4 regions of the Halomonas sp. H10-9-1 genome follow, and region 4 is predicted to be linked to each of the others. Evidence: predicted binding sites of a transcription regulator. Region 4 holds the regulator's gene; each other region holds the start of a gene.
What was found. Region 4 encodes FNR, which switches genes on or off when oxygen is low (the NO sensors DNR and NnrR bind a similar motif). Its sites were predicted from a motif close to TTGATNTANATCAA; they were not measured.
Positions count from the first base shown of each region.

Region 1: NFH66_RS11880 (OmpW/AlkL family protein) is a predicted target of FNR. The motif match lies at 5,723-5,736, and genes of this name have one in related genera.
Region 2: paaF (2,3-dehydroadipyl-CoA hydratase PaaF) is a predicted target of FNR. The motif match lies at 2,008-2,021, and genes of this name have one in related genera.
Region 3: petA (ubiquinol-cytochrome c reductase iron-sulfur subunit) is a predicted target of FNR. The motif match lies at 3,849-3,862, and genes of this name have one in related genera.

Region 1 is NZ_JAMSHO010000001.1:2,584,101-2,591,604, reverse strand. It holds gene sufT (putative Fe-S cluster assembly protein SufT) at 1-524, shown strand, start outside; gene NFH66_RS11910 (SanA/YdcF family protein) at 596-1,321, shown strand; gene NFH66_RS11905 (hypothetical protein) at 1,332-1,781, opposite strand; gene rimK (30S ribosomal protein S6--L-glutamate ligase) at 1,894-2,802, opposite strand; gene NFH66_RS11895 (ATP-dependent zinc protease family protein) at 2,833-3,270, opposite strand; gene NFH66_RS11890 (DUF3549 family protein) at 3,295-4,314, opposite strand; gene NFH66_RS11885 (YqcC family protein) at 4,572-4,904, shown strand; gene NFH66_RS11880 (OmpW/AlkL family protein) at 5,000-5,638, opposite strand; gene NFH66_RS11875 (hypothetical protein) at 5,886-6,167, shown strand; gene putA (bifunctional proline dehydrogenase/L-glutamate gamma-semialdehyde dehydrogenase PutA) at 6,261-7,504, opposite strand, start outside.
Region 2 is NZ_JAMSHO010000001.1:76,134-83,637, forward strand. It holds gene paaH (3-hydroxyacyl-CoA dehydrogenase PaaH) at 1-349, opposite strand, end outside; gene paaG (2-(1,2-epoxy-1,2-dihydrophenyl)acetyl-CoA isomerase PaaG) at 351-1,142, opposite strand; gene paaF (2,3-dehydroadipyl-CoA hydratase PaaF) at 1,159-1,932, opposite strand; gene paaN (phenylacetic acid degradation protein PaaN) at 2,323-3,999, shown strand; gene paaY (phenylacetic acid degradation protein PaaY) at 4,012-4,620, shown strand; gene paaX (phenylacetic acid degradation operon negative regulatory protein PaaX) at 4,728-5,654, opposite strand; gene NFH66_RS00390 (IclR family transcriptional regulator) at 5,776-6,612, opposite strand; gene NFH66_RS00395 (enoyl-CoA hydratase) at 6,725-7,504, opposite strand, start outside.
Region 3 is NZ_JAMSHO010000001.1:1,442,396-1,449,899, forward strand. It holds gene NFH66_RS06555 (Nif3-like dinuclear metal center hexameric protein) at 21-782, shown strand; gene NFH66_RS06560 (Z-ring associated ZapG family protein) at 842-1,288, opposite strand; gene zapE (cell division protein ZapE) at 1,492-2,658, shown strand; gene rplM (50S ribosomal protein L13) at 2,964-3,392, shown strand; gene rpsI (30S ribosomal protein S9) at 3,406-3,795, shown strand; gene petA (ubiquinol-cytochrome c reductase iron-sulfur subunit) at 4,013-4,612, shown strand; gene NFH66_RS06585 (cytochrome b) at 4,612-5,871, shown strand; gene NFH66_RS06590 (cytochrome c1) at 5,871-6,638, shown strand; gene sspA (stringent starvation protein SspA) at 6,775-7,401, shown strand; gene NFH66_RS06600 (ClpXP protease specificity-enhancing factor) at 7,452-7,504, shown strand, end outside.
Region 4 is NZ_JAMSHO010000001.1:582,707-590,210, reverse strand. It holds gene NFH66_RS02695 (heavy metal translocating P-type ATPase) at 1-2,374, shown strand, start outside; gene ccoS (cbb3-type cytochrome oxidase assembly protein CcoS) at 2,371-2,598, shown strand; gene NFH66_RS02685 (sulfite exporter TauE/SafE family protein) at 2,598-3,302, shown strand; gene NFH66_RS02680 (radical SAM protein) at 3,393-4,733, shown strand; gene fnr (fumarate/nitrate reduction transcriptional regulator Fnr) at 4,846-5,589, shown strand; gene ttcA (tRNA 2-thiocytidine(32) synthetase TtcA) at 5,817-6,746, opposite strand; gene NFH66_RS02665 (3'-5' exonuclease) at 6,831-7,457, opposite strand; gene NFH66_RS02660 (putative nucleotidyltransferase substrate binding domain-containing protein) at 7,492-7,504, opposite strand, start outside.

The sequences.
Region 1 (7,504 bases), 2.0 Mb from region 4:
CCCTGCAGCGCGACGTGGAGGTGATCTCCATTCCCTTCGGCAAGACCGTGACCCTTGCCGAGGACAGCGTGGTCAGCGTGATGCAGGCCAAGGGCAGTACGGTCAGTGTCGGCTACGAGGGGCGCCTCTACCTGATCGAGGGGGCGAACCTCGATGCCCTGGGCCTCGAGGCGCTGCCGCGTCCGACCCTGCCCGAAAATGCCTCCGACGAGGAGATCGAGCAGTTCGTGTGGGACCAGCTGCGCACCTGTTTCGACCCGGAAATTCCTGTCAATATCGTCGACCTGGGGCTGGTCTACGGCTGTCGCCTCGAGCGGCTGATCAGCGGCGAGCGCATCGTCACCATCCGCATGACGCTGACCGCGCCGGGCTGCGGCATGGGCGACGTGATCGCCGCCGATGCACGCAACAAGATCCTCGGTGCCCCCCAGGTCAGCAAGGTGCATACCGAGATCGTCTTCGATCCGCCCTGGAGCCGTGAGATGATGAGCGACGAGGCCAAGCTCGAGCTCGGCATGTTCTAGCGACTCGTGTTCGAGGCCTCCCCGGGGTGTCGGCCGGGGCGCGCCGGGTGCACAGGGAACGGGAGATGCCGATGAGGCGGGCAGCGTGGCGGGTCCTTCGGGCACTGCTGGTGGCACTGGGCACGGCGGTGTTGCTGGCGGCGCTGTTGCTGCTGGCCACCAACTTCTGGGTGCTGGGCCAGACTCGTGAACGCATCGCGCATGAGCTGCCGCTGTGTCGTGTCGAGCGGGTGGGTATCGTGTTCGGCACCTCCCACTGGACCCGCAGCGGCGTCCGCAATCCCTACTTCGAGGCGCGCATGAGCGCCTCGGCGCAGTTATTGCGCCTGGGCCGGGTCGACCACCTGCTGCTCTCCGGCGACAATCGCACCCTCTCCTACAACGAACCCATCACCATGTGGCGAGACCTGCGCGGCCGCGAGGTGCCCGAGGCCGCCATGACGCTGGACTACGCCGGCTTCAGTACCTTCGATACCCTGGCCCGGGCGCGGGAGGTGTTCGGCGTGGAGCGTGCGCTGTTGATTACCCAGGCCTGGCACCTGCCACGGGCGCTGTTCATCGCCGAGGCGCTGGGCATCGAGGCCCATGGCTGCGCGGTGTCGTCACACCGGATCAAGGGACAGTGGCGTCTGGCGGCGCGGGAGTGGGTGGCGCGACTGGCCACCCTGGGAGATCTCTACCTGTGGGGGCGCGAGCCCCACTTCCTGGGGCCCCGGGAGCCGCTGGAGATCGTGCCGCAGGCCATGCAGCGGGGCTGGGCCATCGACACGCCGGGGCCGCTAGCAGAGCGGCGCTGAGCGGGAGTCCTCAGCGCCGCCTGGTATGGCTCTTCTGCAGGGCATAGAGCTCGCGGATCAGCACCCGGCAGCTCTTCCAGCACTCCTCTACCTTGGGCTCCAGGGCATCGGGCAGCGGGTGGGTCATCAGGTTGGAGAGGGCCTGCATCAGCACCCGCTCCTGTTCCAGCAGCTCGCCGATCACCACCTGGCTCTCGTTGCCGACGAAGCTCTTCAGCCGGCTCCACAGCCACATATAGTCGTCACGTTCGACGTCGGCGTCCCGGGGCAGCATGCTCAAATGGTCGCGGACCAGCCCCTGTAGCTCGCTGATGGATTGGCGTCGCGCCTCATAGTGCGGCTTCAGCGAGTCGCGCAGCGAGGGTCGCAGACGCTCCAGGTTGTCCTGGAAGTAGTCGATGCTGTCGGCCAGCGCTTCCAGCACGTTGTCCATCGCCACCTGGCGATTGTCGAGAAACATGAGCGGTCACCCCCTTTGGTGACGCAGATTGTGACGGGGAAAACACTGTTTTGCTACCCCCGTGAATGGATCCACTGATGCCTATTGGGCCAGGGTGTTGCCGATACTGCAATTACCCCTTGGGCCTAGGCGGTGCCTTGCGGGCCGGCGCAGCGTTCTTCTCCAGATGCTCGATGATCAGCCCGGCGATATCCTTGCCGGTGGCGCTTTCGATGCCTTGCAGGCCGGGCGAGGAGTTGACCTCCATGATCACCGGGCCGTGGTTGGAGCGCAATAGGTCGACCCCGGCCACACGCAGGCCCATGGCCTTGGCGGCACGGATCGCCGTGGAGCGCTCCTCGGGAGTGATGCGGATCACGCTGGCGGTGCCGCCGCGATGGAGGTTGGAGCGAAACTCGCCCTCGGCGGCCTGACGCTTCATCGCCGCCACCACCTTGTCACCGATCACGAGGCAGCGGATATCGGCGCCGCGGGCCTCCTTGATGTACTCCTGGACCATGATATTGGCCTTCATGCCCATGAAGGCCTGGATCACGCTCTCCGCTGCCTGGTTGGTCTCGGCCAGCACCACGCCGATGCCCTGAGTACCCTCGAGCAGCTTGATCACCAGCGGCGCGCCGCGGACCATGGTGATCAGGTCGGGGATATCGTCCGGCGAGTGGGCGAAGCCGGTGATTGGCAGTCCCAGGCCCTTGCGCGACAGCAGCTGCAGCGAGCGCAGCTTGTCCCGCGAGCGGCTGATGGCCACCGAGTCATTGAGCACATAGGTGCCCATCATCTCGAACTGGCGCAGCACCGCGCAGCCGTAGAAGGTTACCGAGGCGCCGATGCGCGGGACCACCGCGTCGAAAGGTTCCAGCTCCTCCCCCTTGTAGTGGATCGAGGGGTTGTGGGCGGCGATGCTCATGTAGCAGCGCAGGGTGTCGACCACCCGGGCGGTGTGGCCGCGTGCCTCAGCAGCCTCCACCAGGCGCCGCGTGGAGTAGAGGTTGCGATTGCGTGACAGCAGCGCGATATGCATCGAGTAGCTCCGGGTCGATAGCCGGTCGGTTCAAGGTTCGCCGTGCAGGAAGGCGGCGCCGGGTGCCACCAGCAGGCGGCGCAGGGCGCGGCGGCCCAGCAGCATGGGGTGGCGCATCTCGCGCCGGTCGGTCAGGGACAGCTCCACCTGGTACGAAAGCGAGCCGAGGCGCATGGGCGTGCGGATCACGTAGCGCCACTCCGCCAGTCCGTTGGAGCTGCGCACCTTGCGGCGATCGTGGAGATGCATGCGGAACACATGGGGGGGCGTCTCCGGGCCACCGCTGCGCGTGGTGAAGCTGACCCACAGGTGGCCGTCCTCCTCGAAGGACTCGATGTCCTCGGCGTGTAGCGCCGAGGTGCGTGCCCCGGTATCCGCCTTGGCGCACAGCACGAGGTGCATCTCTGGCAGCGAGACCATCTCGCGGCGGCCGATCACCGCCTTGGGGGTATAGGGCAGTTCCTTCATCATCGTCATGGTTGGTTCTCGCCTTCAGCGCGTCAAGGCCGCGAGCCGCCGGCCGATGGGCGAGTCGGCGGGCGCCTCGCGCAGGATCATCAGCACCGGCAGTCGCAGCCTGGGAATCAGGGCCAGGTCGCGGGCCACTCTCATGAAGTCTGCCTGCTCGCAGCAGGCCAGGCGTTCCAGATAGCGCGGCAGCCGCTGGCCATCCTCGAGGAGGGACCAGCCGCGCGCGGCGATGGCCGCCAGCAGGTCGGGGCCACAGGCGTGGGTATCGTCCAGCAGGCTGTCGAACCAGGCGCCGGCGGCCTCGCTACCCGACGCGGCGCGCACGCAGGCACACAGTCCTTCCACGTCGCCCGCGGCCGCTGCCGCCTCGCCCCGGGCGCGCAGCGCCGCGGCCAGTTCGGCGTCGATGGCCACATGCTCCAGGCAGTAGCATAGTGAGGTGAGCACCTCGTGGGGGAGCTCGGGCAGGATCACGGCCAGCTGATGGCGCTCCTCGCCGCCCATGCGTACCGCAAAGTCGGCCAGGCCCTGGAGCCCCAGCGCCTGCCAGTCCAGGGCCTGCTGGCCGCTCAGGTAGGCCTCCACCGGCTCCAGGTGCTGGCTGGCCGAGCGGCCCAGGTCACGACTGGCGCGGGCATGGAGCATGGCCTGGAAGGGCAGCGAGGGGGTGAACGCCAGGGGGTTGTCCTTCATCAGGTTATCCACCACCGCGCCGTCCTCGCGACCGACGTTGGCCACGCTGTGGCCCAGGGTCTCGAGCAGCCGCTGCACGAAGGCATCGCGGGATGCCGGGTCGAGGCGGCCCTGTTCGTCCAGGGGCAGGGCCAGGAACCAGATCAGCGGGTCGGGCATGTCGCCCAGGCGAAAGACCAGGCCCAGCCGCGCCTGGCCCTGCCAGGGGGCCGGCCAGGGCGACTCATCGGCCTCCAGGGCCGCCAGGGTCGCCATCTCGCAGGGCTCGACGCGCCGGCCCAGGTGGTAGAGCTGCACCTCGGCACCGCTGTGCACGAAGAAGTCGTGAAGGGTGTGGATGGGTTGCATGGCATCTCCGCTTGTCAGAGCGTGCACTCTACCGCGGCTCCGGTGGGCTGTCAGTAGGTTCGCCGAGGTTCCCGGGGCAATGGTCAAATCTTGATCGGGAGTCGCGATTGCCCATGGCATCGGTGCTGGCGGACTCTTTCCAGCGGTTATCCACAGCCCCGTTCACGGAAACTGTGAATGGGGCAGGGCCGGGTGATGGGTGGTCACTCGCCGCCGAGAGCGTGATAATGGCGCCACACGCCAATGGAGTTTGCCCGATGACGGTTCACGACGAGCTCGACCAGGCCCTGCGCCGGCTCGAGGCGACCATGAAGGCCGCCAACCTGTGGCGCATGGAGACGCCCGATCCCGCGGCGTTCGACAGTCAGCAGCCGTTCTGCCTCGATACCATGGTACTGCCCCAGTGGCTGCGCTTCGTGTTCATCGCGCGCCTCGATGCCCTGGTGGAGCAGCGCGCCGCGCTGCCGGCTCGCTGTGATGTGGCGCCGGCCCTGGAGGCTTTCCTGGCCCAGCAAGGAGTGCGTGCCAGCGACCGCCTGCTGTTGCGTCAGGCGGTGGAAGAGATCGACCGCCTGGTCACCGAGAACTGAACCGCGACGCGGTGGTGGGCTCGGCGGGTCGCCGGGCCATGACGCAGCGGGGCCCGCCAATGGCGGGCCCCGCTGCGTTCGGTGTCAGGCGTGGATCAGAACCGGTAGCTGATGCCACCCATCACCACCACCGGGTCGATCTCGACCTTGCCGGCATCGGCGCCGCCGACCTTGGCGTCGGTGTCGATATCCATATACCAGACCGCGCCGTTGAGGGCCCAGTGGTCGTCGATCAGCAGGTCGACACCGAGCTGGCCGGCGGCGCCCCAGGAGTCATCCAGCTCGAGGCTGACCCCAGGGATCTTGGTTTCTTCGTCGGAGAAGCGGGTGTAGTTGACGCCCACACCGACATAGGGCTGCACATAGGCGTCGGTGCCGCCCAGCGGGTAGTACTGTAGGGTCAGGGTCGGCGGCAGGTGCTCGGTGGAGGCGAGGTTGGCGCCGTTCAGCTCGATGTCGTGGTCGAAGGGTTCGGCGGCCAGCAGCTCCACGCCCACCTTGTCGGTGAAGCGGTAGCCCAGGGTAAAGGCGAAGGCGCTATCGTCCTGAACGTCCGTTTCCAGAACGCCAAGACCCGTATCCAGCTTCCCGTTATCGCTCTTGGGCGCGACCTTGGCCACGCCGACCCGGGTGAAGAAGTCGCCGGCACCGTAGGCGAAGGCCTGGGTGCTGGCGGTGAGGGCGGCGGCGGCCACGCCGGCGGCGATCAGGGGGGAGAGGGCACTCTTGCGCATGGTTTCGGCTCCTGCTGGATCGGCTGCGGCACAACGCCGCAAGGAAAGATAAGTTCAGTTTAACCGCAGTATTCGGTGGTGAAATTGATCCAGCGCAAGGGAATAATGCGGTGCGGCGAACTGCCACCCCGGTGTTGCCCTTGGCGTGAGGCTCGCCCTTCGTGATGCGTCGTCGCCTGGCGACAGGTCGCCGAACTCGTCACTATCGGCTTCACTTACGGAGGGACGAACCACTGGAGGAGTCGGAATGGGAGACGCGAGCCCGCGGGACGAGAGCCGACTGACCCTGCTGGGGCTGCTGCTGGCCGCCGGCCTGGCGGTGTGGCTGCTGCTCGAGCCGCAACTGATCGCCACCCTGCCCATGTCGCTGCGGCTGCCGCTGATCCTGTTGGGGGTCGCCACCCTGGGGGCGGCCTTCGCCGCGCCGCTGGCGATGGAAAGGGTTCGGCGAGTGCCGTCGCCCGCCTGGCGGCTAGGGGCCCTGGTCGCCTTCACCCTGCTGCTCGCGGGGCGGTCGCTCTCGGGGTAGTCCGGCACGCCGAGAAACGCAGCGGGCCGCCCGAGGGCGGCCCGCTGGTGGGTGAGGGGCAGGCGAGGGCCTGCCCTGTCGGTGTGCCCCCCGCTACTCGGCCGTCGCCAGCAGGCTGGCGTTGCCGCCGGCGGCGGTGGTGTCGATGCACAGGTGGCGCTCCACCACGTAGCGCGCCGGGGCGATGACCTGGGTCTCCAGGGGCACGATGGCCCCCGCGCGTTCGGCCAGCGCCATGCGCAGTGCGCGGGACCAGTCGCTGGTGCCGGCCGCGGCGACGCTGGCGATGCCCTCAAGCTCGGTCAGCGTCTCGGCGGCCACGCTGCCGTCGAGGCCGGCCACCGGCGTCCCCGCCTCGACCAGCGGCCGCACGGCCTGGCTCGCCCCCGGGGCGACCACCAGCGCCGGGGAACCGCAGCCCAGTGCCTGCACCGCCTGGGCGATGGCGATCTCCAGCGTCGGCCCGAGGCACAGCACCATGCCCTTGGGGTACATCGACAGGCGGTTGCTCTCCCCGGTGGGTCCGGGCAGCGTCTGGGGCGTCATGTCCAGCGCCGCGGTCTCGGCCAGCGCCTTGCGAATCACCCCACCCTTGCCGGAGAGCGCCCGGCGCAGCACCTCGACGCGATCGGGGCGCGCCGCCCAGTTGCGTGCATCCAGCCCATCCAGCGCCGCCTGCAGCGCCTCGCGGCCCACGGCGTCGCCCTCGGGGGGCGCCAGGCGCTCCTCCCGGGCGGTGCGCCGGAAGCGGTTGACGTAGAGCGGCCCGCCCGCCTTGGGCCCGGTGCCCGAGAGCCCTTCGCCGCCGAAGGGCTGGGAGCCGACGATGGCACCGATCTGGTTGCGGTTGACGTAGATGTTACCGACATGGATGCGTGCGACGATCTGCTGCACCCGGTCGTCGATGCGGGTGTGCAGGCCGAAGGTGAGGCCGTAGCCGCGATCGTTGATGGCATCGACCACCCTGTCGATGTCGCGCGCCTTGAAGGTGGCCACGTGCAGCACCGGGCCGAAGATCTCGCGCTCGAGCTCCTCGATCCCGCCGACCTCGACCACGGCCGGGGTGACGAAGGTGCCGACATCTGGTGCGGGCAGTTTCTTCAACACCTTGCCGGCCTTTTCCTTCTCTGCCACATAGGCGGTGATGTCGGCCTGGGCCTCGGCGTCGATCACCGGTGAGACGTCGGTGTCGGTGTTCCAGGGATCCCCGATGGTCAGCACGTCCATGGCGCCGTCGAGCATGTGCAGCAAGCGCTCGCGCGCCTCCTCCTGGACGTAGAGCATGCGCAGCGCCGAGCAGCGCTGGCCGGCCGACTGGAAGGAGGAGATCAGGATGT
Region 2 (7,504 bases), 510 kb from region 4:
GGGTACCGGGGCCGCAGAGGGCCTCCAGCTCGGCGAAGACGCCGCGCTTGACGTCCAGGTTCTCGACGATTGCCTCCACCACCAGGCGGCTGTCGGCCAGCTCAGCGAGGGTGGCGGCTGGCGTCATCCTCGCGATGATGGTCTCGACCTCATCCTGGGCCATCTTGCCCCTGGCCACGCGCTTCTCTAGCTGGCGGCGCACGCCGTCGATGCCGGCCTGGGCGGCGCCGTCGCGGTTGTCGTAGAGACGCACCGGGTGGCCGGCCTGGGCCGCCACCTGGGCGATGCCGGCGCCCATGGCGCCGGCGCCGATCACGGCGATGATGTCGCTGGTTACGAGGGCTGGCATCTCACTCCCCCTTGAAGCTGGGCTGGCGTTTGTCCATGAAGGCGGCCACGCCCTCGCGGTAGTCGTCGGTGCGGCCGGCCAGGCGCTGCAGGTCGCGCTCCAGGTCGAGCTGGGCATCGAAAGTGTTGTCGGCGCTGGCATGCAGGGCGCGCTTGATCAGTGCCAGGCCACGCGTCGGCTGGGTGGCCAGGTGGCGGGCCAGGGTCAGCGCCTCGTCCTGCAGGGACTCGTCGTCTACTACCTTCCAGATCATGCCCCACTGCTCGGCCTGCTCGGCGCTGAGCTTGTCGCCCAGCATGGCCAGTCCCTTGGCGCGGGCCATGCCCACCAGGCGCGGCAGGCTCCAGGTGCCGCCGGAGTCCGGCACCAGGCCGATCTTGCAGAAGGCCTGGATGAAACTGGCCGAGCGGGCCGCCAGCACGATGTCGCAGGCCATGGCGATATTGGCGCCGGCACCGGCGGCCACGCCGTTCACCGCACAGATGACGGGAAACGGCAGGTCCCTGATGGTGCGCAGCATGGGGTTGTAGCGCTTCTCAAGGGACTCGCCCAGGTCTGGCGTCTCGGCCCCGGGGGCCACGTTACGGTCGGAGAGATCCTGGCCGGCGCAGAAGCCGCGGCCGTTGCCGGTAAGCAGCAGGGCGCGCACGCTCTTGTCCTGACGTGCGGCCTTGAGCGCCTGGCGCATCTCGGCGTGCAGTTCGGCATTGAAGCTGTTGAGACTGTCGGGGCGGTTCAACGTGATGCGGGCGACGCCGTCTTCCACGGAGTAGAGCAGGGGGGCTTCACTCATGATTCAAGGTCCTGTGTCATTGCCCGTTGAAGGTGGCGGGGCGTTTTTCCTGGAAGGCACGGATGCCCTCCTCTCGGTCCTGGGTGCCGGCCAGCAGCGTGAAGGCGTGGCGCTCGAAGCGCAGGCCGGTAGCCAGGTCGGTGTCCTCGGCCTTGTGCAGGGCCTCACGGGCCAGGCGGACGGCGAGCGGTGCCTTGGTGGCGATGGTCTCGGCCACGACCAGGGCACGCTCCACCGTCAGCTCGGGCTGGGTGACCTCGCTCACCAGGCCGGCCTCCATGGCACGACGCGCACTGATCGGCTCGCCGGTGAGCACCATCTGGGTGGCCAGCGCCTTGCCCACGGCGCGCACCAGGCGCTGGGTGCCGCCGGCGCCGGGCATGATGCCCAGGTTGATCTCGGGCTGGCCGAAGCGGGCGTCTTCGCCGGCGATCAGGATATCGGCGTGCATGGCCAACTCGCAGCCGCCGCCCAGGCAGAAGCCGTTGACGGCGGCGACGATGGGTTTGTTGAAGCGGGCGATGGTGGCCCAGTGGCGCTGGCGGGGGTCTTCCAGCATGCCTACCAGGTCGCGTTCGGCCATCTCCTTGATGTCGGCGCCGGCGGCGAAGGCGCGCCGGCTGCCGGTGATCACCACGGCACGCACCTCGGCGTCATCGGCGGCCCCCTCCAGGGTGTCGGCCAGTTCGGCAAGCAGGGCGGTATTCAGAGCATTCAGCGCCTCGGGGCGGTGCAGGGTAATGTGCAGCACCCCTTGCTGAGGCCCTTCGATGATCAGGTGGTTGGGCATGGTCTCCTCGCTTCTGGCGTGACGTTGCGGCGCTAGGATGGCCGGGTCTTAGCCTGAAGCGAGTATAGGTTTTTTTTGATACGCATCAAATCAATAGCTTGGTATATAGTGTATCGGTTAAGCTGTTGTTGACGATGAAAGTCACTGTCTTTCAGGAAGTTGCAGTGCGGTGAAGCCGCTCAAGGAGGTGAAGTTATACCATGGTCGAATCTCTTCGGCCGTGATGGTCCAGGTGTCTTTAATTGACTAATACTTAAAGGGAATTTTCCGGTTCATGCCGAGAGCTGAAGACGGCAGTCGGGGGCTGGGGTTTGATGTTTTGTTACGCCATGGGTAGTTTTATTTTTCGAAATCGTATCGAATGCAGCCTCCCGCTGCGCAGGAGTCAGCATGTCACAGCAAGCCCAACAGTTGTTCGACCGCCATCGCGGGACCCTCGCGCAGGCCGTCGAGGCCATCGCCACCCGTGAGTTCTGGACACCCTATCCGGAGAGTATCAAGCAGTATCCAGAAGAGGCGGTGAAGGAGGCCCCGCAGCGCTTCGAGGCGCTCCTCAAGCGACATTTTTCTCTCAAGGTCCCGAGCGTGGCCGGCCAGGTGGGGAGTGAGGTCTCGCCCTATGGCTTCGAGCTCGGGGTGACCTACGATCAGCCCGAACGGGACGCACTGATCGCGGCCATGCGGGCGGCGCTGCCCGCATGGCGCGACGCCGGCGCCGAGGCGCGAGTAGGCGTCTGTCTGGAGATCCTGGCGCGTCTGAACGCCATGAGCCCGGAGATCGCTCAGGCGGTCAGCCATACCAGCGGCCAGGGGCCTCTGATGGCTTTCCAGGCCGGCGGCCCTCACGCCCAGGATCGCGGCCTTGAAGCCGTAACCTGCGCCTGGCAGGCGATGTCCTCTGTGCCGGCCACGGCCAGCTGGGTCAAGCCCCAGGGTAAGCGCGATCCGCTGGTGATGGAGAAGCGCTTCCATATCGTGCCACGCGGCATCTCCCTGGTGGTGGCCTGCTCCACCTTCCCCACCTGGAATACCTATCCGGGGCTGTTCGCCAGCCTGGCCACCGGCAACCCGGTCATCCTCAAGCCCCATCCGGGAGCCATCCTGCCACTGGCGATGACGACGCGCGTCGCTCAGGAGGTGCTCGAGGAGGCCGGCTTCGATCCATGCCTGGTGAGCCTGATGCCCGACAGCGCCGAGGAGCCGGTAGCCAAGGAGTTGGCCTTGGACCCGGCTGTCAAGTTGATCGACTTCACCGGCTCCAGCGCGTTCGGCGAGTGGCTGGAGCACAACGCCACCCAGGCTCGGGTCTTCACCGAGAAGGCCGGCCTCAACACCCTCATCATCGACAGCGTCGAGCGGATCGAGCCGGTGGCCCAGAACCTGGCCTTCAGTCTGAGCCTTTACTCCGGCCAGATGTGCACGACCCCCCAGGCCATCTACGTTCCCCGCGATGGTATCCAGACGTCAGAGGGCAGGCTCTCCTTCGACGAGGTGGCCGGTGCCCTGGCCAAGGCCATCGAGGCATTCCTCGCCGATAACGAGCGCGCCTGTACCGTGCTGGGCGCCATTCAGTCGCCGGCCACCGCCGCTCGCATCGAGGAGTGCCGCGGCCTGGGCGAAGTGCTGCTGGATGGCGAGCGTCGCCAGCATGCTCGGTATCCCGAGGCGCGGATCCATACGCCGCTGCTGCTCAAGGTGGATGCCAGCCAGCGCGACGCCTTCAGTGAGGAGCGCTTCGGTCCCATCGGCTTCGTGGTCGCCACCGACAGCACCGCGCACAGCATCGAGCTGGCCCGCGAAGTGATCGGCGAGCAGGGCGCCATCACCCTGGGTGCCTATACCACCGATGACGAGGTCGCCGAGCGTTTCGAGGAGCTGGCCATGGAGGTAGCGGTCGCGTTATCGCTCAATCTGGACGGTGGTATCCTGGTCAATCAGTCCGCTGCCTTCAGCGACTTCCACGCGACCGGAGGCAATCCGGCGGCCAACGCCTCGCTATGCGACCAGGCCTTCGTGACACCTCGCTTCGTGGTGGTGCAGAGCCGCCGCCATGGCCAGTTGGACTAAAGGAGACGCGTTATGCCCTGCTATCGACTCGAGGGAGTAACCCCGGTGGTGCACCCCACTGCCTATGTGCACCCCACGGCGGTGCTGATCGGTGATGTCATCGTCGGCCCCGGCTGTTATGTGGGACCCGGTGCGGTGATGCGCGGCGACTTCGGTCAGCTGGTACTGGAGGAGGGCGCCAACCTTCAGGACACCTGCGTGATGCACGGCTTTCCTGGCTGTGTCACCCGGGTGGAGAAGAATGGCCATATCGGGCATGGCGCCGTACTGCACGGTTGCGTGGTGGGCGAGGACGCCATGGTTGGCATGAACGCCGTGGTGATGGACTACGCCGTGATTGGCGCTCGTTCCATCGTCGCCGCGGCGGCCTTCGTCAAGACTAACTTCGAGTGTCCGCCCCAGTCGCTGGTGATGGGGGCTCCGGCCAAGGTCAGGCGTGAGCTCTCCGACCAGGAGGTCGCCTGGAAGCAGCAGGGTACTCGGGAGTACCAGCGTCTCACCGAGCGCTGCCGCGACAGCCTCGAGCCCTGCGAGCCGCTGACCGAGCTGGATGCCGACCGTCCGCGGCTGGACGCCGGGGATACCCAGCCCAAGCAGCAGACCCTGGGGAAGGGGACGTGACCTGGCTTCTTGTCTGACGGCGGAATACGCAATACCCCCTGCCATGATGTCATGGTAGGGGGTATTGCTATCTGGGTGACGAGATGTCGGCCGCCTGTCCTGGTGAACTACTCCAGCCCGCCGAAACGCCGGTAGAAGCTGGGGCCTGGGGCTGGCAGGGGGCCTTCCGCGGTCTCCAGGTGGCGGTCGAGCCAGTTCTCGGCACGACGGTAGACCATGCGGTAGAGGTTGCGGCAAAGCTGGTAGGCGTTGCGCCCCTCCCAGGCGGTGGGGAGCAGTTCGTCGGGGAGCTGAGGGTCGCGCAGCTGGACGCGCCGGTACTCGTGGATCAGCAGGGTGCGAGCGATGAAGCAGGCCTCCTCGTCGAGGTGGTTCTCCTCGTTGAGGGCCTTCCACAGGGGGCGAAACAGCGTCAGGAAGCGTTGGTAGTGCCCGGCCAACTCGTCGAGGTTCCAGCTCTCGCGCACCTGCAGACGCAGCGGCCGGCTGGCCAGGGGTTCGAGGGCCTCGGTGCGCATGACAATGGCCTCCTCTGCGGCACCCAGCTCCTGCAGGGCGGCAAGGGTCTCGCTGCGGCTCAGAGTCGGATGGGCGAGCAGCCCGTTGGCGAAGTGTCCGAACCCTAGCCACTCCAACTCCTCTCGGACCTTCTGCCGGTGCAAGGCATCCAGCTGACTGAGCAGAACCAGGGTCCACTGGCCCGACCAGGGGGGTTGGGTGCCATGGTAGACGCGCTTGAAGGCCTGTTCGAAACGACGCCGGCCTGGGCCGCTGAGGCTGTAGTAGCTGCGTCGCCCCACCTTTTCCCCCTGTAGCCAGGTCTCCCGGGTCAAGCGATAGACAGAGGTGCGCACCAGCCGCTCGTTGATGCCGATCGGTTCCACCAGCTTCGAGATGCTGCCCAGCCAGACGGTACCGCCACGGGGCACGATGGCATCGCCGTAGAGGGTGATGATCAGCGAGCCGGCGCGTATCGGGCGGCGCTGCTGGAACTCATCGACAAGAGCATTGACGCATTCGATGGCCTGAGACATTGGGTAATAGTGGTTTCGAAATGGCCAGTGTTAGCGGTGGGGTATGAAGTGGTGCGCCGGGTTTAGGCGGGCGCACCTCTTTTATGATACCGAGTTACGGGTAATATGTAACCACATTGAATCACGTTTTCTGGGCGTGCTCGGGAGCAGCGCCCCCCAGCCGGGCGGTGATCTCGGCGGCGGTATCGCGCACCAGCTCGCCGAGTTCCAGCAGGCGCGTCTCGGGGATGCGCGCCACCGGGCCGGAGACCGAGATGGCGGCCAGTGGGGTGCCGTGCTCGTCGTGGATGCAGGCGGCCACGCAGTGCAGGCCGATGGCGTGCTCCTCGCGATCGCAGGCGAAGCCCTGGCGGCGGATCTCGGCCAGCCCCTCGCGCAGCGTCTCGGCGGTGTGCAGGGTGTTTTCGGTGACCCGAGAAAGCCCCTGCTCGGCGAGGATGCGCGCGAGCTCGTCCTCGGGTAGCCAGGCCATCAGTGCCTTGCCCACGCCCGAGGCGTGCAGCGGGGCACGAGAGCCCAGTCGGGTGATCATGCGCATCATCTGCGGCGATTCGCTCTGGGCCAGGAACACCGCGGTGCCGTCGTCGCGGATGCCGAGGTTGGCGGTCTCGCCGGTCTGGGCGGTGAGGCGACGCAGGAAGGGGCGGCTGGTGCCCACGAAGTCACGGGCCTCGAGGAAGCTGTTGCCGATGCGGAAGGTCTTGACGTCGATCTTCCAGACGCCGAGCTCGCTCTCCTGGGTGACAAAGCCCTGGCTCTGTAGCGCCTGCAGCAGGCGGTGGGTGGTGGAGGGGGCCAGTTCGGCCAGTTCGGCGAGCTCGGAGAGGGCCAGGCCGCCGGGGTGGCCGGCCAGGCGCTCCAGCAGGTTGAGGCCGCGCACCAGCGACTGGCTGTGGCCGCCGCTGGCCTTGCCCGATCCCGCGGGGCGCCCCGCCGTCCTGCGCTTGACTTCACTCACCCTCAAATTCCTTATGCCTTGGCTTCGCTGGCAGAGGATACCTTGTCGGCGCGCGCCTGTCGCGCCTGCGGAAATCGCTTCCACTAACCCGTTTGCGCCGCTCCTTGGGTGCTCAGCGGTTCTTCCACACCGGTTGGCGCTTCTCGATGAAGGCGTCGATGCCTTCGGCGACGTCCTCGGCCAGCATGTTGCCGGCCATCACCTCGCCGGCGAAGGCATAGGCCTCGTCCAGGGGCATGCGTAGCTGGCGCTGGAACATCGCCTTGCCGGTGCGCACCGCCACGGCGCTCTTGGCGCAGATGCTGGCGGCGAGTTCGGCCACTGCCTCGTCGAGGGCCTCGTCGTCGGCGACCCGGTTGACCAGCCCCCAGTCGCGGGCGGTGGCGGCATCGATGAACTCCCCGGTGAGGAGCATCTCCATGGCGCGCTTGCGGGCCACGTTGCGCGACAGCGCCACCGCCGGGGTGGAGCAGAACAGCCCGGCGTTGATGCCGGAGACGGCGAAGCGCGCCGAGCGTGCCGCCACCGCCAGGTCACAGCTGGCCACCAGCTGGCAGCCGGCGGCGGTGGCGATGCCCTGGATCCGGGCGATCACCGGTACCGGCAGCTCGACGACGGCCTGCATCACGCCGGCGCAGCGGGCGAAGAGTTCCTGGAAGTAGTCGCGGTCGTTGCCGTGGGCGCGCATCTGCTTGAGATCATGGCCGGCACAGAAGGCGCGCCCCGCGGCGGCGATCACCACGCAGCGCACGCTGCCATCGTGCGCCAGGCGCGTAAGCTCGGCGCCCAGCGCCTCGAGCATCTCCTCGGAGAGGGCGTTGAAGCTGCCGGGACGGTTGAGGGTCAGGGTGGTCACGCCGTCGGCGTCGTGGCGGTGTACCGCCGGGGTCGT
Region 3 (7,504 bases), 860 kb from region 4:
CGCAGCGTCCGGAGGAGACGATGACACATCGCGACACGCTGGTGGCGGCCTGCGCAGGCAAGTTGCAACCCGAGCGCTTCAATGACTATACCGTCAATGGCTTGCAGGTGGAGGGGCGTGACGAGGTCAGGCGGGTGCTGAGCGGCGTCACCGCCTGCCAGGCACTGCTCGACGAGGCGTTGGCCTGGGAGGCCGACCTGGTGCTGGTCCACCACGGCTATTTCTGGAAGAACGAGCCGGTGGCCATCACCGGCATGAAGCGGCGTCGCCTGCAGACCCTGCTGGCCCATGACATCAGCCTGCTGGCCTACCACCTGCCGTTGGATGCCCATGCCGGGCTCGGCAACAACGCCGAGCTGGGGCGTCGCCTGGGCTTCACGGTGGAAGGGTGTGCTGACGGTGAGCTGGGAGAGGGGCTCCTGTGGCTGGGGGCGCCACCGTCGGTAATGGATGCGCGGGCGCTGGGCGAGCACGTCGGTGAGCGGCTGGGACGCGAGACGCTGGTGGTTGAGGCGCCGTCCGGCGGTCCCGTGCGACGGGTGGCCTGGTGCACCGGTGGTGCCCAGGACATGATTACCGCGGCCTGGGAGGCCGGGGCCGATGCCTTCATCTCCGGGGAGATCTCCGAACGCACCACTCACCTGGCCCGCGAGTTGGGCATTCACTACCTGTGTGCCGGTCATCACGCCACGGAGCGGGACGGCGTGCGGGCGCTGGGCGAGTGGCTGGCCGCTGAGTTCGGTCTCGAGCACCGTTTCGTGGATATCGAAAACCCGGCATGAGGCCCTGAAACCGCGACGCCCCGCCGGTGGGGCGGGGCGTCGCTGGGCCTGGCGCTCGCTCAGTAGCGGGGCTCGGGCTTACGGCTGGCATCATCCTTGAGTCCGAAGTCCTCGGAGAGGGTGCCACCGGAGCCATCGGCATAGTCACGGGGGGTCGATACGGGCGCGTTGCTGGTGGCGTCGGCAGGGGCGGCGGGCGCCTCCACGGCAAGGCCCGGGCGGCTCCTGGTGTGCCCCCCGAGGCTATCGGCATCCTCGGCAAGGCGGGTGGCCAGCGCCTCGCCATCCCGGCGCAGCGCGTCCACCAGGCGACCGACCTCGTCGAAGTGCACGTCCAGGCCATCGCGTAGGGCCGCGAGCTCCCGGTCGCGTTCGGCGAGTCGCTGGCGCAGGCGCTGTATGCCATGGGCACCGGCATTGAGCAGGTGGTAGCCCAGTGCACCTAGGCCGATACCGGCCAGCAGGCAGGCGATGGCCAGAATCCAGTTGATGTTGCTCTCGTCCACGTCGGTCTCCCAGCGGCGGTGAACGATCCAGCGGCCGGCGTTACGGCGGGCGGATCCGATGGTGGGGCGGCGGCCCCGGCGCACCATTATAGGGCCGAGCGCCGCCGCCGGGTCAACGCGGAGAGGTGCCGGCGATGCGCTTCGTGGTTCAGGCGCGTATAATATGCAGCCTGTCGAAGCCGCAACAGGCCGTTTTCGCCCCCATGAGTGCCGTAAACCGAGACGTTCGCCCCACCCCCATGGCCCGCTACCGGGCCGATCTGCAGCGCGATGACTTCCAGTATGACGCTGCCCAGGAGCAGGCCGTGGCGCATCTGCAGCGCCTCTACGAGGCGCTGCTCGCGACGCCGCCGTCGCCGCGCTCCGCTCCCTCGGGTGGTGGCCTGAGCTCCCGCGTGGCCGGGCTGTTCGGCAGGCGTGCACACCGCGAGCCCCAGGCGCCGGTGCTGCCGGAGATCCGCGGGCTTTACTTCTGGGGCGGTGTCGGGCGCGGCAAGACCTACCTGGTGGATGCCTTCTACGAGTCGCTGCCCTTCCCCGAGAAGATGCGCACCCACTTCCACCGCTTCATGCAGCGGGTCCACAACGAGCTCGAGCACTACAAGGGCGAGAAGAACCCACTGCGCCTGATTGCCGCGAAGTTCGCCGCCGAGGCCCGGGTGATCTGCTTCGACGAGTTCTTCGTCAAGGACATCACCGATGCCATGATCCTGGCCAACCTGCTCGAGGCGTTGTTCGAGCGCGGGGTGGTGCTGGTGGCGACCTCCAATATCGTGCCCGGCGAGCTCTACAAGGATGGCCTGCAGCGCACACGCTTCCTGCCTGCCATCGACCTCCTCGAGCGCCACTGCGAGGTGGTCAACGTCGACTCGGGTATCGACTACCGGCTGCGCGCCCTGGAGCGTGCCGAGATCTTTCACTCGCCCCTCGACGCGGCCGCCGAGGTGGAGCTGGCGCGCAGCTTCCGCGAGATCGCCGGTCATGATGGCGAGGCGGGCGTGCCGCTGGAGATCAATCGCCGTGTGCTGCATGCCCGCAGGCTCCACGACGACGTGGTGTGGTTCGAGTTCCGCGAACTGTGCGACGGTCCGCGCAGCCAGAACGACTATATCGAGCTGGCCCGCGAGTTCCACACCGTACTGGTCTCCAACGTGACCCGCATGAGCGGGGCCACCGACGACCAGGCGCGACGCTTTATCAACATGGTCGACGAGTTCTACGACCGTGGGGTCAAGCTGCTGATGTCCGCCGAGGTACCCGCCGAGGCGCTGTATGCCGACGGGCGCCTCGAGTTCGAGTTTCAGCGCACCTTGTCGCGGCTGCAGGAGATGCAGTCCCACGACTACCTGGCGCTGCCCCACAAGCCTTGACCCGGCCCGGCTTCGCCGGGAGCTGTAAGCCTTAAGCTATAAGCTGGAAGAAAACCCTGGATCCGGGCGGTGGAGGTTTCATGCTGCCTTCCAGCTTCCAGCTTCCAGCTTCCAGCTTCCAGCTTCCAGCTTCCAGCTTCCAGCTTCCAGCTTCCAGCTGGCATTGCCTCGGGTGGGTCGATTCGTGTAGACTTCGCGCGCTCTACTCGTTGTCACCGCCTGTCGGGGGCAACCAAGAAGAATAGGGATGGTTGCATGCCGGATGATCGGCTGATAACCCACTACAATTTGATTGGTGAGATTCCATGAAGACGTTCACTGCCAAACCGCAGTCCGTCGAGCGCGACTGGTACGTCGTCGACGCCACGGACAAGACGCTGGGCCGGCTGGCCACAGAGATCGCTCGCCGCCTTCGCGGCAAGCACAAGCCGGAGTTCACCCCGCACATCGATACCGGCGACTACATCGTCGTGATCAACGCCGAGAAGGTGAAGGTCACCGGCAACAAGGCCAAGGCCAAGACCTACTATCGCCACACCGGTTACCCGGGTGGCCTGCGTTCCATGACTTTCGACAAGATGCTCGACCACGCCCCCGAGCGTATCATCGAGAGCGCCGTCAAGGGCATGCTGCCGAAGGGTCCCCTGGGCCGCGCCATGTACGGCAAGCTCAAGGTCTACGCCGGCGCCGAGCATCCGCACGCCGCCCAGCAGCCGCAAGAACTGAACCTCTGAGGGAGTCTTCGCCATGACACAGCAGTATTACGGTACCGGGCGCCGCAAGACCTCTACCGCCCGCGTTTTCCTGAAGCCGGGCACCGGCAAGATCACCGTCAACAGCCGTGAGCTGGACCAGTACTTCGGTCGCGTCACCGGTCGCATGGTGGTCCGTCAGCCCCTCGAGTTGACCGAGACCCTGGGTCAGTTCGACGTCTACGTGACCGTCAAGGGCGGTGGTGGTTCCTCCCAGGCCGGCGCGATCCGTCACGGCATCACGCGTGCGCTGATGGCCTACAATGAAGACTTCCGCGCGCCGCTGCGCGAGGCCGGCTACGTCACGCGTGACGCACGCCAGGTCGAGCGCAAGAAGGTTGGCCTGCGCAAGGCGCGTCGCCGTCCGCAGTTCTCCAAGCGCTGATCGCCAGCCAGTTTGGAATGCTCAACGCCCGGGTTTATCAACCCGGGCGTTTCTTGTTCTGGGTCAACAATTTGTATGTGTTATGCCACCTTCGTCAAGGTCCTTTTCCTTGTGCAGGGCGGCTCGATTTCTTAACATGTAGCGCATTTGGTGTCCGTGTTCGCGGGGATGATGCCCGTGATGGATCAACGGGTAAGCTGATGGGAGAAACCTTGAAATGGCAGATAACGGCGTGAACAAGGGTCGGCGCCGTTTCCTCGTGGGTGCCACCACCGTTGTAGGTGGGGTTGGTGCCGTCGGGGTTGCGGTCCCCTTTGTGGCTTCCTGGCAGCCGAGTGCCAGGGCGAGAGCGGCGGGCGCGCCGGTTCAGGCGGATGTGTCCAAGCTGGAGCCGGGTCAGCAGATGACCGTGGAGTGGCGTGGCAAGCCGGTATGGATCGTCAACCGTACGCCGGAGATGATCGAGCGGACCGAGGGGTTCGACGCCTCGCGACTGGCCGATCCCGACTCCGAAGTACCCCAGCAACCCGCCTATGTGACGGGGCCGCTGCGGGCCATCAAGCCCGAGATCGGGGTGCTGATCGGAATCTGTACCCACCTGGGCTGCTCACCGCTGTTCAAGCCTGAGCCCAACGCCGAGGGTGTGGGCACCGACGACTGGCCGGGCGGCTACTTCTGCCCCTGTCACGGTTCGCGTTTCGATCTGGCGGGTCGGGTATTCCGCAACGTGCCGGCGCCCACCAACCTGGAGATCCCGCCATACCGCTTCGAGACCGACGACATCATTGTCGTGGGCGAAGATGAGGAGACTGCCTGATGGGTAACCCGAACAAGGCGATGGCGGAAAAGGGCATCATGCGCTGGGTGGATGAGCGCTTCCCCGCGACGCAGATGTGGCAGGAGCACCTGTCCAAGTACTACGCCCCCAAGAACTTCAACTTCTGGTACTTCTTCGGCTCGCTGGCACTGCTGGTGCTGGTCAACCAGATCCTCACCGGCATCTGGCTGACCATGAGCTACAACCCCTCCGCGGAAGGCGCCTTCGCCTCCGTCGAGTACATCATGCGCGACGTGGAGTGGGGCTGGCTGATCCGCTACCTGCACTCCACCGGTGCCACGGCCTTCTTCGTGGTCGTGTACCTGCACATGTTCCGTGGCCTGCTCTACGGCTCCTACAAGGCGCCACGCGAGCTGGTGTGGATCTTTGGCATGGCGATCTACCTGGCGCTGATGGCCGAGGCCTTCATGGGCTACCTGCTCCCCTGGGGCCAGATGTCCTACTGGGGTGCCCAGGTCATCATCTCGCTGTTCTCCGCCATCCCGGTGATCGGTCCCGATCTCACCCAGTGGGTGCGTGGTGACTTCCTGATCTCCGGTATCACCCTCAACCGCTTCTTCGCGCTGCACGTGGTGGCGCTGCCCATCGTGATCCTGGCGCTGGTGGTGCTGCACATCATCGCCCTGCACGAGGTCGGTTCCAACAACCCGGACGGCATCGACATCAAGCAGAAGAAGGACGAGACCGGCAAGCCCCTGGACGGCATCCCCTTCCATCCGTACTACACGGTGAAGGATATCGTTGGCGTGGCGGTGTTCCTGTTCGTCTTCGCGGTGGTGATCTTCTACTTCCCCGAAGGGGGCGGCTACTTCCTCGAGAAGCCCAACTTCGAGCCGGCCAACCCGCTGAAGACCCCGGATCATATCGCACCGGTGTGGTACTTCACGCCCTTCTACGCGATCCTGCGCGCCATCAACTTCTCGTTGTTCGGCCTCGACGCCAAGCTCCTGGGCGTGATCTGCATGGGGGCGGCCATCGCGGTGCTGTTCGTGCTGCCCTGGCTTGACCGCAGCCCGGTGCGCTCCATCCGCTACAAGGGCTGGATCTCCAAGGTGATGCTGGTGCTGTTCGCCATCAGCTTCGTGATCCTCGGGGTGCTTGGGGTGCTGCCCGCTACCGATGGTCGGACCCTGGTGGCTCAGATCTGCACCGCCATCTACTTTGCCTTCTTCCTGCTGATGCCGTTCTACACCCGGCTGGAGAAGACCAAACCCGTTCCGGAGAGGGTGACTGGCTAATGAAAAAGCAACTGTTCGCACTGCTCTTCGCGCTGGTACCCCTGGCGGCGATGGCCGCGGGGGGGGCGAGCGTGCCGTTTCACATGACGCCCGACCTCGAGGACAAGGCGTCGCTGCAGCGGGGCATGCAGCTCTACACCAACTACTGTATGGGGTGTCACTCCCTCGGGCACCAGCGCTTCGCGCGGGCCGCCGAGGATCTGGGGATGCCCCAGGACCTGGTCGAGGAGCACCTGATCTTCTCCTCCGACCTGGCCTTCAATGACCAGATGCACAGCGCCATGGACAGCGGCGATGGCACGGCCTGGTTCGGGGCGCCGCCGCCCGACCTGACCCTGGAGTCGCGCCTGCGTGGCACCGACTGGATCTACTCCTACTTGCTCTCGTTCTACAAGGACCCGAGCACCGGCACCGGGGTGAACAACACCGTGTTCGACCTGGTGGCCATGCCCAACGTGCTGGAGCCGCTGCAGGGCGTGCAGGAGATGGTGTGTGCCGAGACCGACCGTCCGGTCGATGGTGCCGAGCTCGACCCGCTGACCGGCAAGTACCAGTCCTGCGCGACCCTGCAGGTGACGCAGCCGGGGGAGCTGGAGCCGGATGAGTTCGAGGAAGTGGTCTACGACCTGACGAACTTCCTGGCCTATGTCGGCGAGCCCTCCAAGCTCCAGGCCCAGGCGCTGGCGCCCAAGGTGCTGATCTTCATCTTCATCTTCGGTGTCATCGCCTACCTGCTCAAGCGCGAGTACTGGCGCGACATCCACTGATCCACCGCGGTGGACAATGCGGGGGCGCACGGCCATCGGCCATGCGCCCCCGCGACGTATGTACCGCGAAACGCTCCTCCGCGGAGCGCTGCCCGCGTGCTATCATAGCCGTTCGATTTGATGCGAGGATTGTTTCATGGGTGTAGTGGCCAAGCGGTCGTCGATGATCTTCTATTCCGGTGGTACCGACCACTTCAGTCATCGAGTGCGTATCGTGCTCGCCGAGAAGGGTGTGGCGGTAGACATCCTGGAAGTCACCCAGGACCAGCACCCCGAGGAGCTCGCCGATCTCAACCCCTACAACAGCGTGCCGACCCTGCTGGATCGTGAGCTGGTGTTGTATGAGTCCAAGGTGATGATGGAGTACCTGGACGAGCGCTTCCCGCATCCTCCGCTGCTGCCGGTCTACCCGGTGGCGCGAGCCCAGAGCCGCCTCTGGATGCACCGCATCGAGCGCGAGTGGTGCCCTCTGGTGGAGCAGATCGAGCAGGGGGCCAAGAAGGAGGCGGACAAGGCGCGCAAGGAGCTGCGCGAGAGCCTGGTGGGCATCTCGCCCATCTTCGAGGACATGGCGTTCTTCATGAGCGAGGAGTTCACGCTGGTGGACTGCTGCCTGGCCCCGATCCTGTGGCGCCTGCCGGCGCTGGGCATCGAGCTGCCCGAGAAGCAGGTGGCGCCACTGCTCGGCTACATGGAGCGGGTCTTCGAGCGTGAAGGCTTCAAGGCCTCGCTGAGTGAGCGCGAGCGCGAGATGCGCAGCTGATACACTTCCGGTCGCCTGCGGGCGGCCGTTCAACGGAGGAGGGCCAGACGATGGATTCCAGTCGTCCCAACCTATCCAGTCGCCCCTACCTGGCCAGGGCCCT
Region 4 (7,504 bases):
TCCCGGCTGCGAGGCGGTGGCCCACGCCATCGTGGATGGCGGGCTGGCCAGCTACTACCGCTTCCGCACCGAGCTGCCGGAGCGCCCCGATGATCGCGACGCCGCCCGGGCCGAGACCTGGGCGGTATTCGACGATCCCGGGCTGCAGTGCCAGTTCGTGCATCCCGAGGGGGACGACAGCGGCCGCGTCCACGCCACCCTGGCGGTGGACGGCATCACCTGTGCCGCTTGCGCCTGGCTGATCGAGCACCGGCTCAATGGCCTCGAGGGCATCGCCGCAAGCGCGGTCAACCTCACCCACCACAGGGTACGCGTCAGCTGGGACCCGAGCCGGGTCACGCTGTCGCGGATCCTCGCCGAGATGGCTGCCATCGGCTACCAGGCTCAGCCCTGGGAGCCCGACGAGGCCCAGGCGCGACTGCAGCGCGAGGAGCGCATGACCGTGCGCCGCCTGATCGTCGCCGCGGTGGGCATGGCCCAGGTGATGATGTTCTCGATTCCCATCTACGTGGCCGGCCCCGGGGAGATCAGCGAGGACTTCCTCGCCCTGTTCCACTGGCTCTCCTTCGCCCTGGCCACCCCGGTGGTGTTCTTCTCCGCGTTGCCGTTCTTCCGCAACGCGCTGCGCGACCTGCGCACCCGGGTGCTGGGCATGGACGTGCCGGTCTCCATCGCCATCGGCGGCGCCTATCTGGCCAGCGGCTATGCGGTGATCAGCGGTATGGGAGAGGTCTACTTCGACTCGGTGGCGATGTTCACCTTCTTCCTGCTCTTCGGGCGCTATGTGGAGGCCCGCGCCCGGCGCCGCAGCGGCCATACCGGCAACGCCCTGGCCGGCGCCCTGCCCCCCTCGGCGATCCGCCTGACCGACGCGGGCGAGGAGAGAATCCTGCCCGCCGGCGAGCTCTCCGCCGGCGACCGGGTACTGGTCAAGCCCGGCCACACCGTGCCCGCCGACGGCGTGATCGAGGAGGGCGAATCGAGCCTCGACGAGTCGATGCTCACCGGCGAGTACCTGCCCGTGATCCGCCGCGTCGGCGACACCGTCACCGGCGGCAGCCACAACATCGAGAGTCCACTGGTGGTGCGCGTGACGCATGCCGGCCGCGACGCCCGGGTCTCCGGCATCGTCGACCTCACCGACCGCGCCTTCGAAAGCCGCCCGCGCCTGGCCCAGATGGCCGCGCGCATGGCCCACCTGTTCGTGCTGCGGCTGCTGTTCGTGGCCCTGGGTGTGGCCATCGTCTGGTGGTTCATCGACCCGTCACGCGTGCTGTGGGTCACCCTCTCGGTACTGGTGGTGACCTGCCCCTGCGCCCTGGCCCTGGCGACACCCACCGCGCTCACCGCCGGCCATGGCCAGCTGCGCCGACGCGGGGTACTAGTCACCCGCGCCGATGCCATCGAGGCCCTCTCCCAGGTCGACCGGGTGATCCTCGACAAGACCGGCACCCTGACCACCGGCCGCATGAGCCTGGTGGAGACGCGTCCGCTGGGCGGGCTCGATGCGGCCTCGGCCCGCGCCCTGGCCGCCGCCCTGGAGGCACGCTCCGAACACCCCATCGCGCGCGCCTTCCACCCCTACCGCGATATCGACCGGCGCGCCGAGCAGATCACCAATCGCCCGGGCAAGGGTCTCGAGGGGCGGCTGGACGGTCGCGCCTGGCGACTGGGCCGCGCGGACTTCGCCGCCCCCGAGGCCTCCCAGGAGCCCCCCGGGGAGGGCCAGTGGCTGCTGCTCGCCGAGGCGGGCGAGCCGCGCTGCTGGTTTCGCCTCCAGGACCAGGTGCGCGAGGATGCCGCCGAGACGGTGGCCATGCTGCAGGCACTGGGCCTGGCCGTGGAACTGCTCTCCGGCGACACCCCCGAGGCCGCCGAGGGCCTGGCCCGGCGGCTGGGCATCACGACCTGGGAGGGCGGCGCCAGCCCGGAGCGCAAGCTTGCGCGCATCCGCGAGCGCCAGGCCGGCGGCGAGAAGGTCGCCATGGTCGGCGACGGCATCAACGACGTGCCGGTCCTGGCCGGGGCCGACGTGGCCATCGCCATGAATGGCGCCACCGACCTGGCCCGCACCAGCGCCGACGCCATCCTGCTCAGCCCACGCCTCTCACGCATCGCCGAGGCGGTGGAACTGTGCCGCGCCACCCGTCGGGTGATGCGCCAGAACATGCTATGGTCGGTGATCTACAACGCCTCGGCCATGCCACTCGCCGCCATCGGCATCGTGCCGCCCTGGCTGGCCGCCATCGGCATGTCGGCCAGCTCCCTGGTGGTGGTCGGCAACGCCCTGCGCCTCAACCGCTTCCACAGCCGTCTCGCCGACACGCCAGCGCCAGCGGCACCGGCCGGCGCGCCCTCGGAGGTGAGTCCGTGAGCATTCTCTACCTGCTGATTCCACTGTCTCTGACCCTGCTCGGCCTGGCCGTCTGGGCCTTTTTCTGGGCGGTGAAGCACGACCAGTTCGAGGACCTCGAGGGGCCGGCCTACCGTATCCTCTTCGACGACGACGCGAACGACCGCCCCTCCGAGCTGCCCCCCACCGAAGACGTCGACGCCCCGACGCCGCCGGACCGCCGTCCGGACGACGAGGTGCGCTGATGGATCCTACCGGGCTCGACCTGCCGCCCTTCGCCGCGGCCGTCGTCTTCGGCCTGCTGGGCGGTGCCCACTGCATCGGCATGTGCGGCGGCATCATGAGCGCGCTCTCCTTCGCCGTGCCCCCCAGCATGCGCTCATCCGCCCGTCTCTCCGGCCTGCTGCTGGGCTACAACCTGGGCCGCATCACCAGCTACATGGTGGCGGGCGCCCTGGCGGCGTCACTCGGCACCCTGCTCTCGCTGACCGCTCCCGCGCGCCTGATCCTGCAGGGGCTCGCCGCACTGATGCTGATCCTGATGGCCCTGTATATCGCCGACTGGTGGAAGGGGCTGCTCGGGATCGAAACCGTTGGACGGCGCCTGTGGCGCCACCTGGAGCCGTTCGGGCGCCGGCTGATGCCGGTGGTCAGGATTCCCCAGGCCGTGGCGCTGGGCGCGGTGTGGGGCTGGCTGCCCTGCGGGCTGGTCTACTCGATGCTGGCCTGGAGCCTGGCCATGGCCGACCCGCTGCGGGGCGCACTGCTGATGGGCGCCTTCGGCCTCGGCACCCTGCCGGCACTGCTGGCCACCGGGCTCGCCGCCCGCCAGCTGGCCGGCCTGATTCGCCACCGTGCCACCCGCAGCATCGCCGCGCTATTGATCATCGCCTTCGCTCTCTGGCAGCTGTGGCAACTGCTCCCGGGAGGCGGAGCGCCTCTCGGCTGACGACTATTCCACGCGGGATTGACACAGCTCAACGCTTGCCTGGCCGCGGCACCCTAGCATGGGGAGTATGTCCACGACCCGGAGTCGCCCATGTCCGTTCACGCCAAGCGCACTGCCCCCCAAGGGGCCTCGAGCCCGCCTCGAGAGCCGCTGCCCGGCGCGGGCGATCTGGTATCGGCCACCGAGGTCGCCTATCCCGCGCCCCACCACTATCACCCGGGCGTCGCTGCTCCCGCGCTGGAGGCGGCCCTCGCCGAGCGCCCGGCCGATGCCTCCCTCGCGGTAAGGGTGCGCCTGCCCTTCTGCCGTCATGCCTGCCGCTTCTGCGCCAGCCTGTGCGTGCCCTCCCACGACAGTCGCCAGGCGGAACCCTACCTGACGCGACTCGACCGCGAGATGGTGCTGGCCCGGCGCCGGCTAAGCGGACTGCCCCCGGTGTCACGCCTGCACTGGGGCGGCGGGACGCCGACATTCCTCACCCTGGACCAGATGAGCGACCTCTTCGATCGCCTGGACGCCCGCCTGGGGCTCTCCGCTGCCCGGGAGCGCGACTTCAGCATCGAACTCGACCCCCGCGAGGCCGACATGCTCACCCTGCGCCACCTCCAGGCGCTGGGCTTCAATCGCCTCAGCCTGGGCGTGCATGAGCTCGACCCCCGGGTACAGCGGGCGATCAACCGCATCCAGCCCCGGGCACTGACCGAGGCGCTGGTCGATGAGGCCGACCGACTGGGCTTCCGGGAACTGACCCTGTCGCTGATGCTCGGCCTGCCCTTCCAGACCCCGCAAGCCCTCGCCGATACCCTCGAGCAGGTGCTCGGCATGGCCCCGGCACGCATCCGCCTCCACCGTTACAACCACCGCCCGGAGCGCCACCTGGCCCAGCGCGCCATTCATCGCGACTGGCTACCCGACGCGGCGACGCGGCGCCAGCTGCTGGCCGTGGCACGTGCCCACCTGGAGGCATCCGGCTACGTGCATATCGGCCTCGGCCTCTTCGCACGTCGCGACGACCGCCTGGCCCAGTCGCGGGCCAGCGGCACCCTGGGGCACGGCCCGTTGGGCTTCACCCAGGACACCGCAGGTGACCTCCTGGGGCTCGGCCTGGGCGCCACCAGCCGCATCGGTGAGCTCTGGGTTCGCAACACCGACACCCTGGCGAGCTACGAGGGGGCCCTGGATGCCAGCCGCCTGCCCACCGCACGCGGTATCCGCCTGACGCCCGACCAGCAGCATCACCGGGCGATCCTCGAAGCCCTGCTCTGCGGCCGTTCTGTCGACCCTGCCGTGCTGTCGACGGGCACCGACCTCGAAGCACTATGTAGCGAGGGGCTTGTCGATCTTGCTGCCGGCCGGGTGGCGCTGACCGCCGAGGGGCACTGGCGACTGCCCCGCATCCTCGAGGCACTCGCCCCCCCGCCTGGCCCCTGACGCCCCCCCCCCCGGGATGGCAACGTTCTCCATCACCCTGCCCAGGGTGGTTTGCCCTGCCCTCGCTTTGCTCCATAATGGGCCCATGACCACGATCAAGAAGGATAGGGCCATGGCGGACACCCTCACCGGCCGACGGCGCTCGGTGCTACAGGAGACGCGCTGTCAGACCTGCAGCCTGAGCTCGCTCTGCCTGCCTCTGGCGCTGGAGGTGGAGGACATGGACCAGTTCGACGCCATCATCCGGCGCCGCGCACCACTCAAGAAGGGCGAGGCGCTGTTCCGCCAGGACAGCCCCTTCACCAGCGTCTTCGCGGTTCGCTCGGGTAGCCTCAAGCAGGTGACCACCGAGGGCAGCGGCGAGGACCAGCTGACCAATTTCTACCTGCCCAGCGAGCTGGTGGGCCTCGACGGCATCGACGAGCAGCACTACCCGGGCACCGTGGTAGCACTGGAGACCACCACCGTCTGCGAAATCCCCTTCGATCGCCTCGACCACCTCTCGGAGTCGTTGCCGGAGTTGCGCGGTCAGCTCTACCGCAGCATGAGCAAGGAGCTGCGTGCCGACCGCCGCATGATGCGCCTGCTGTCACGCAAGACCGCGGACCAGCGCCTGGCCAGCTTCTTCACCAGCCTCTCCGAGCGCTTCCGCCGCCGCGGCTACTCTCCCTACAGCTTCCGTCTCTCCATGTCCCGGGCCGATATCGGCAACTACCTGGGCCTGGCGGTGGAGACGGTGAGCCGCATCCTCGGCCGCTTCCAGACCCAGGGCGTGGTGGCCGTCTCCGGCCGCGAGGTCAATATCCTCGACCTGCCGGCGCTCACCCGCCTGGCCGAGGAGGAGGGGGCGCACTAACGGCGTAAGCCGTAAGCCGTAAGCCGTAAGCCGTAAGCCGTAAGCCGTAAGCCGTAAGCCGTAAGCCGTAAGCCGTAAGCCGTAAGCCGTAAGCCGTAAGCCGTAAGCCGTAAGCCGTAAGCCGTAAGCCGTAAGCCGTAAGCCAGGGTATCGACGCCAAGCCTAGCGGCAAAGAGTTGTTCTTACAGCGTAAAGCTTATAGCTTACCGCTCCCGGCGAAGCCGGGTTTACAGCTCTTGCTGGATATCGATCCGGCTGGCCTGCATCCTGGCCTGCTTCTCCTCCAGCCCGGCGAAGTCGAACAGGTCGCGATCGGCCAGCTGCGAGGGGGCGACGTTGGTCACCGCCTTGAACATGCTCTCCAGGCGCCCGGGATGCTTCGCCTCCCACTCGGCCAGCATTTCCTTGACGACCTGGCGCTGCAGGTTGGGTTGGGAGCCACACAAGTTGCAGGGAATGATCGGAAAGGCCATCTGCCGGGCGAACTCGGCGATATCCTCCTCGCGGCAGTAGGCCAGCGGGCGGATGACGATATTGCGACCATCGTCGGAGAGCAGCTTGGGCGGCATCGCCTTGAGGCTGCCACCGAAGAACATGTTGAGGAACAGCGTCTCGAGGATATCCTCGCGGTGATGGCCCAAGGCGATCTTGGTGGCCCCGATCTCCTCGGCGAAACCGTACAGGGAGCCCCGCCGCAGCCGCGAGCAGAGCGCGCAGGTGGTCTTGCCCTCGGGCGTCTTCTCCTTGACCACCGAGTAGGTGTCACGCTCGAGGATATGGTACTCGACGCCGGTGCCTTCCAGGTACTCGGGCAGCACGTGCTCAGGGAAGCCGGGCTGCTTCTGGTCGAGGTTGACCGCCACCAGCGAGAACGCCACCGGGGCGTTGCGCTGTAGGCTGCGCAGGATCTCGAGCAGGGTGTAGCTATCCTTGCCCCCGGAGAGGCAGACCATCACCCGATCCCCCTCATGGATCATCCCGTAGTCGATGATCGCATTGCCCACCTGGCGTCGCAGGCGCTTGTGCAATTTGTTGAACTCGCGCCTTGCCCGGGCATCGAGGGCCTCGGTGTCTTCCTGGATGGCGGGCTCTTGCGGGGCGCTTTCCTGGATAGCGGAAGCGAGGGCGCGGGGGTCGAAGGTCACGGCGTCTTGCATGGGTCTTGGCGCTGCCAGTGCGGGCGGAAATGGGGAGGGCGCCATCCTACCATCGGCGGCGCCCCCAGGCGATGCCGATAGCCCTCAGGCCAACTGGTCGCCGGTGTCATGGCCCCGCTCCAGGCGCAGGAACATCAGCGCGGTGGTGACGGCGTCGCCCAGGGCGGTGTGACGCCCCATCACCGGCACGCCCAGTCGCTCGGCCACAGCCTCGAAACGCGGCCGGCTGTCGATCTGCGGGTGGCGGCGACGCAGCCGGCGGCGCCACAGCTGGGCCACGTCCACGGTGGCGTTGGGCAGCTCGAAGCCGAAGCGCGGGCGCAGCTCGCGGTTCAGGATCGCCAGGTCGAACCCCAGGTGCCAGCCCACCAGCGGGCGATTGCCGACGAAGTCGAGCAGCCGCTCCAGGGCCACGTCGAGGCTCTCGCCGTTATCGAGATCCATGCCGCGCAGGCCGTGGATACGAATGGAGTCGCCGGTCAGCGAATCGGGGCGCCTCAGGCGCAGGTCCAGGGAGTCGCTGGTCAGGATGCGGTCACCACGCACCCGCACCGCAGCAATCGACACCAGCTCGGCAGTGCGGGTATCCAGGCCGGTGGTCTCGGTGTCGATCACCACCATCTCGTCCCCGGTATAGGGGTGAAACAGCCAGGCGTACTCGCCGTTGGCATGGCGTCGCTGGTCGGCGACACGCCTCAGGGTCTTGAGCATGACGGTCTCCTTGTGTCGTTGTCGCTCCGTCGGTTCATGAGTACTCC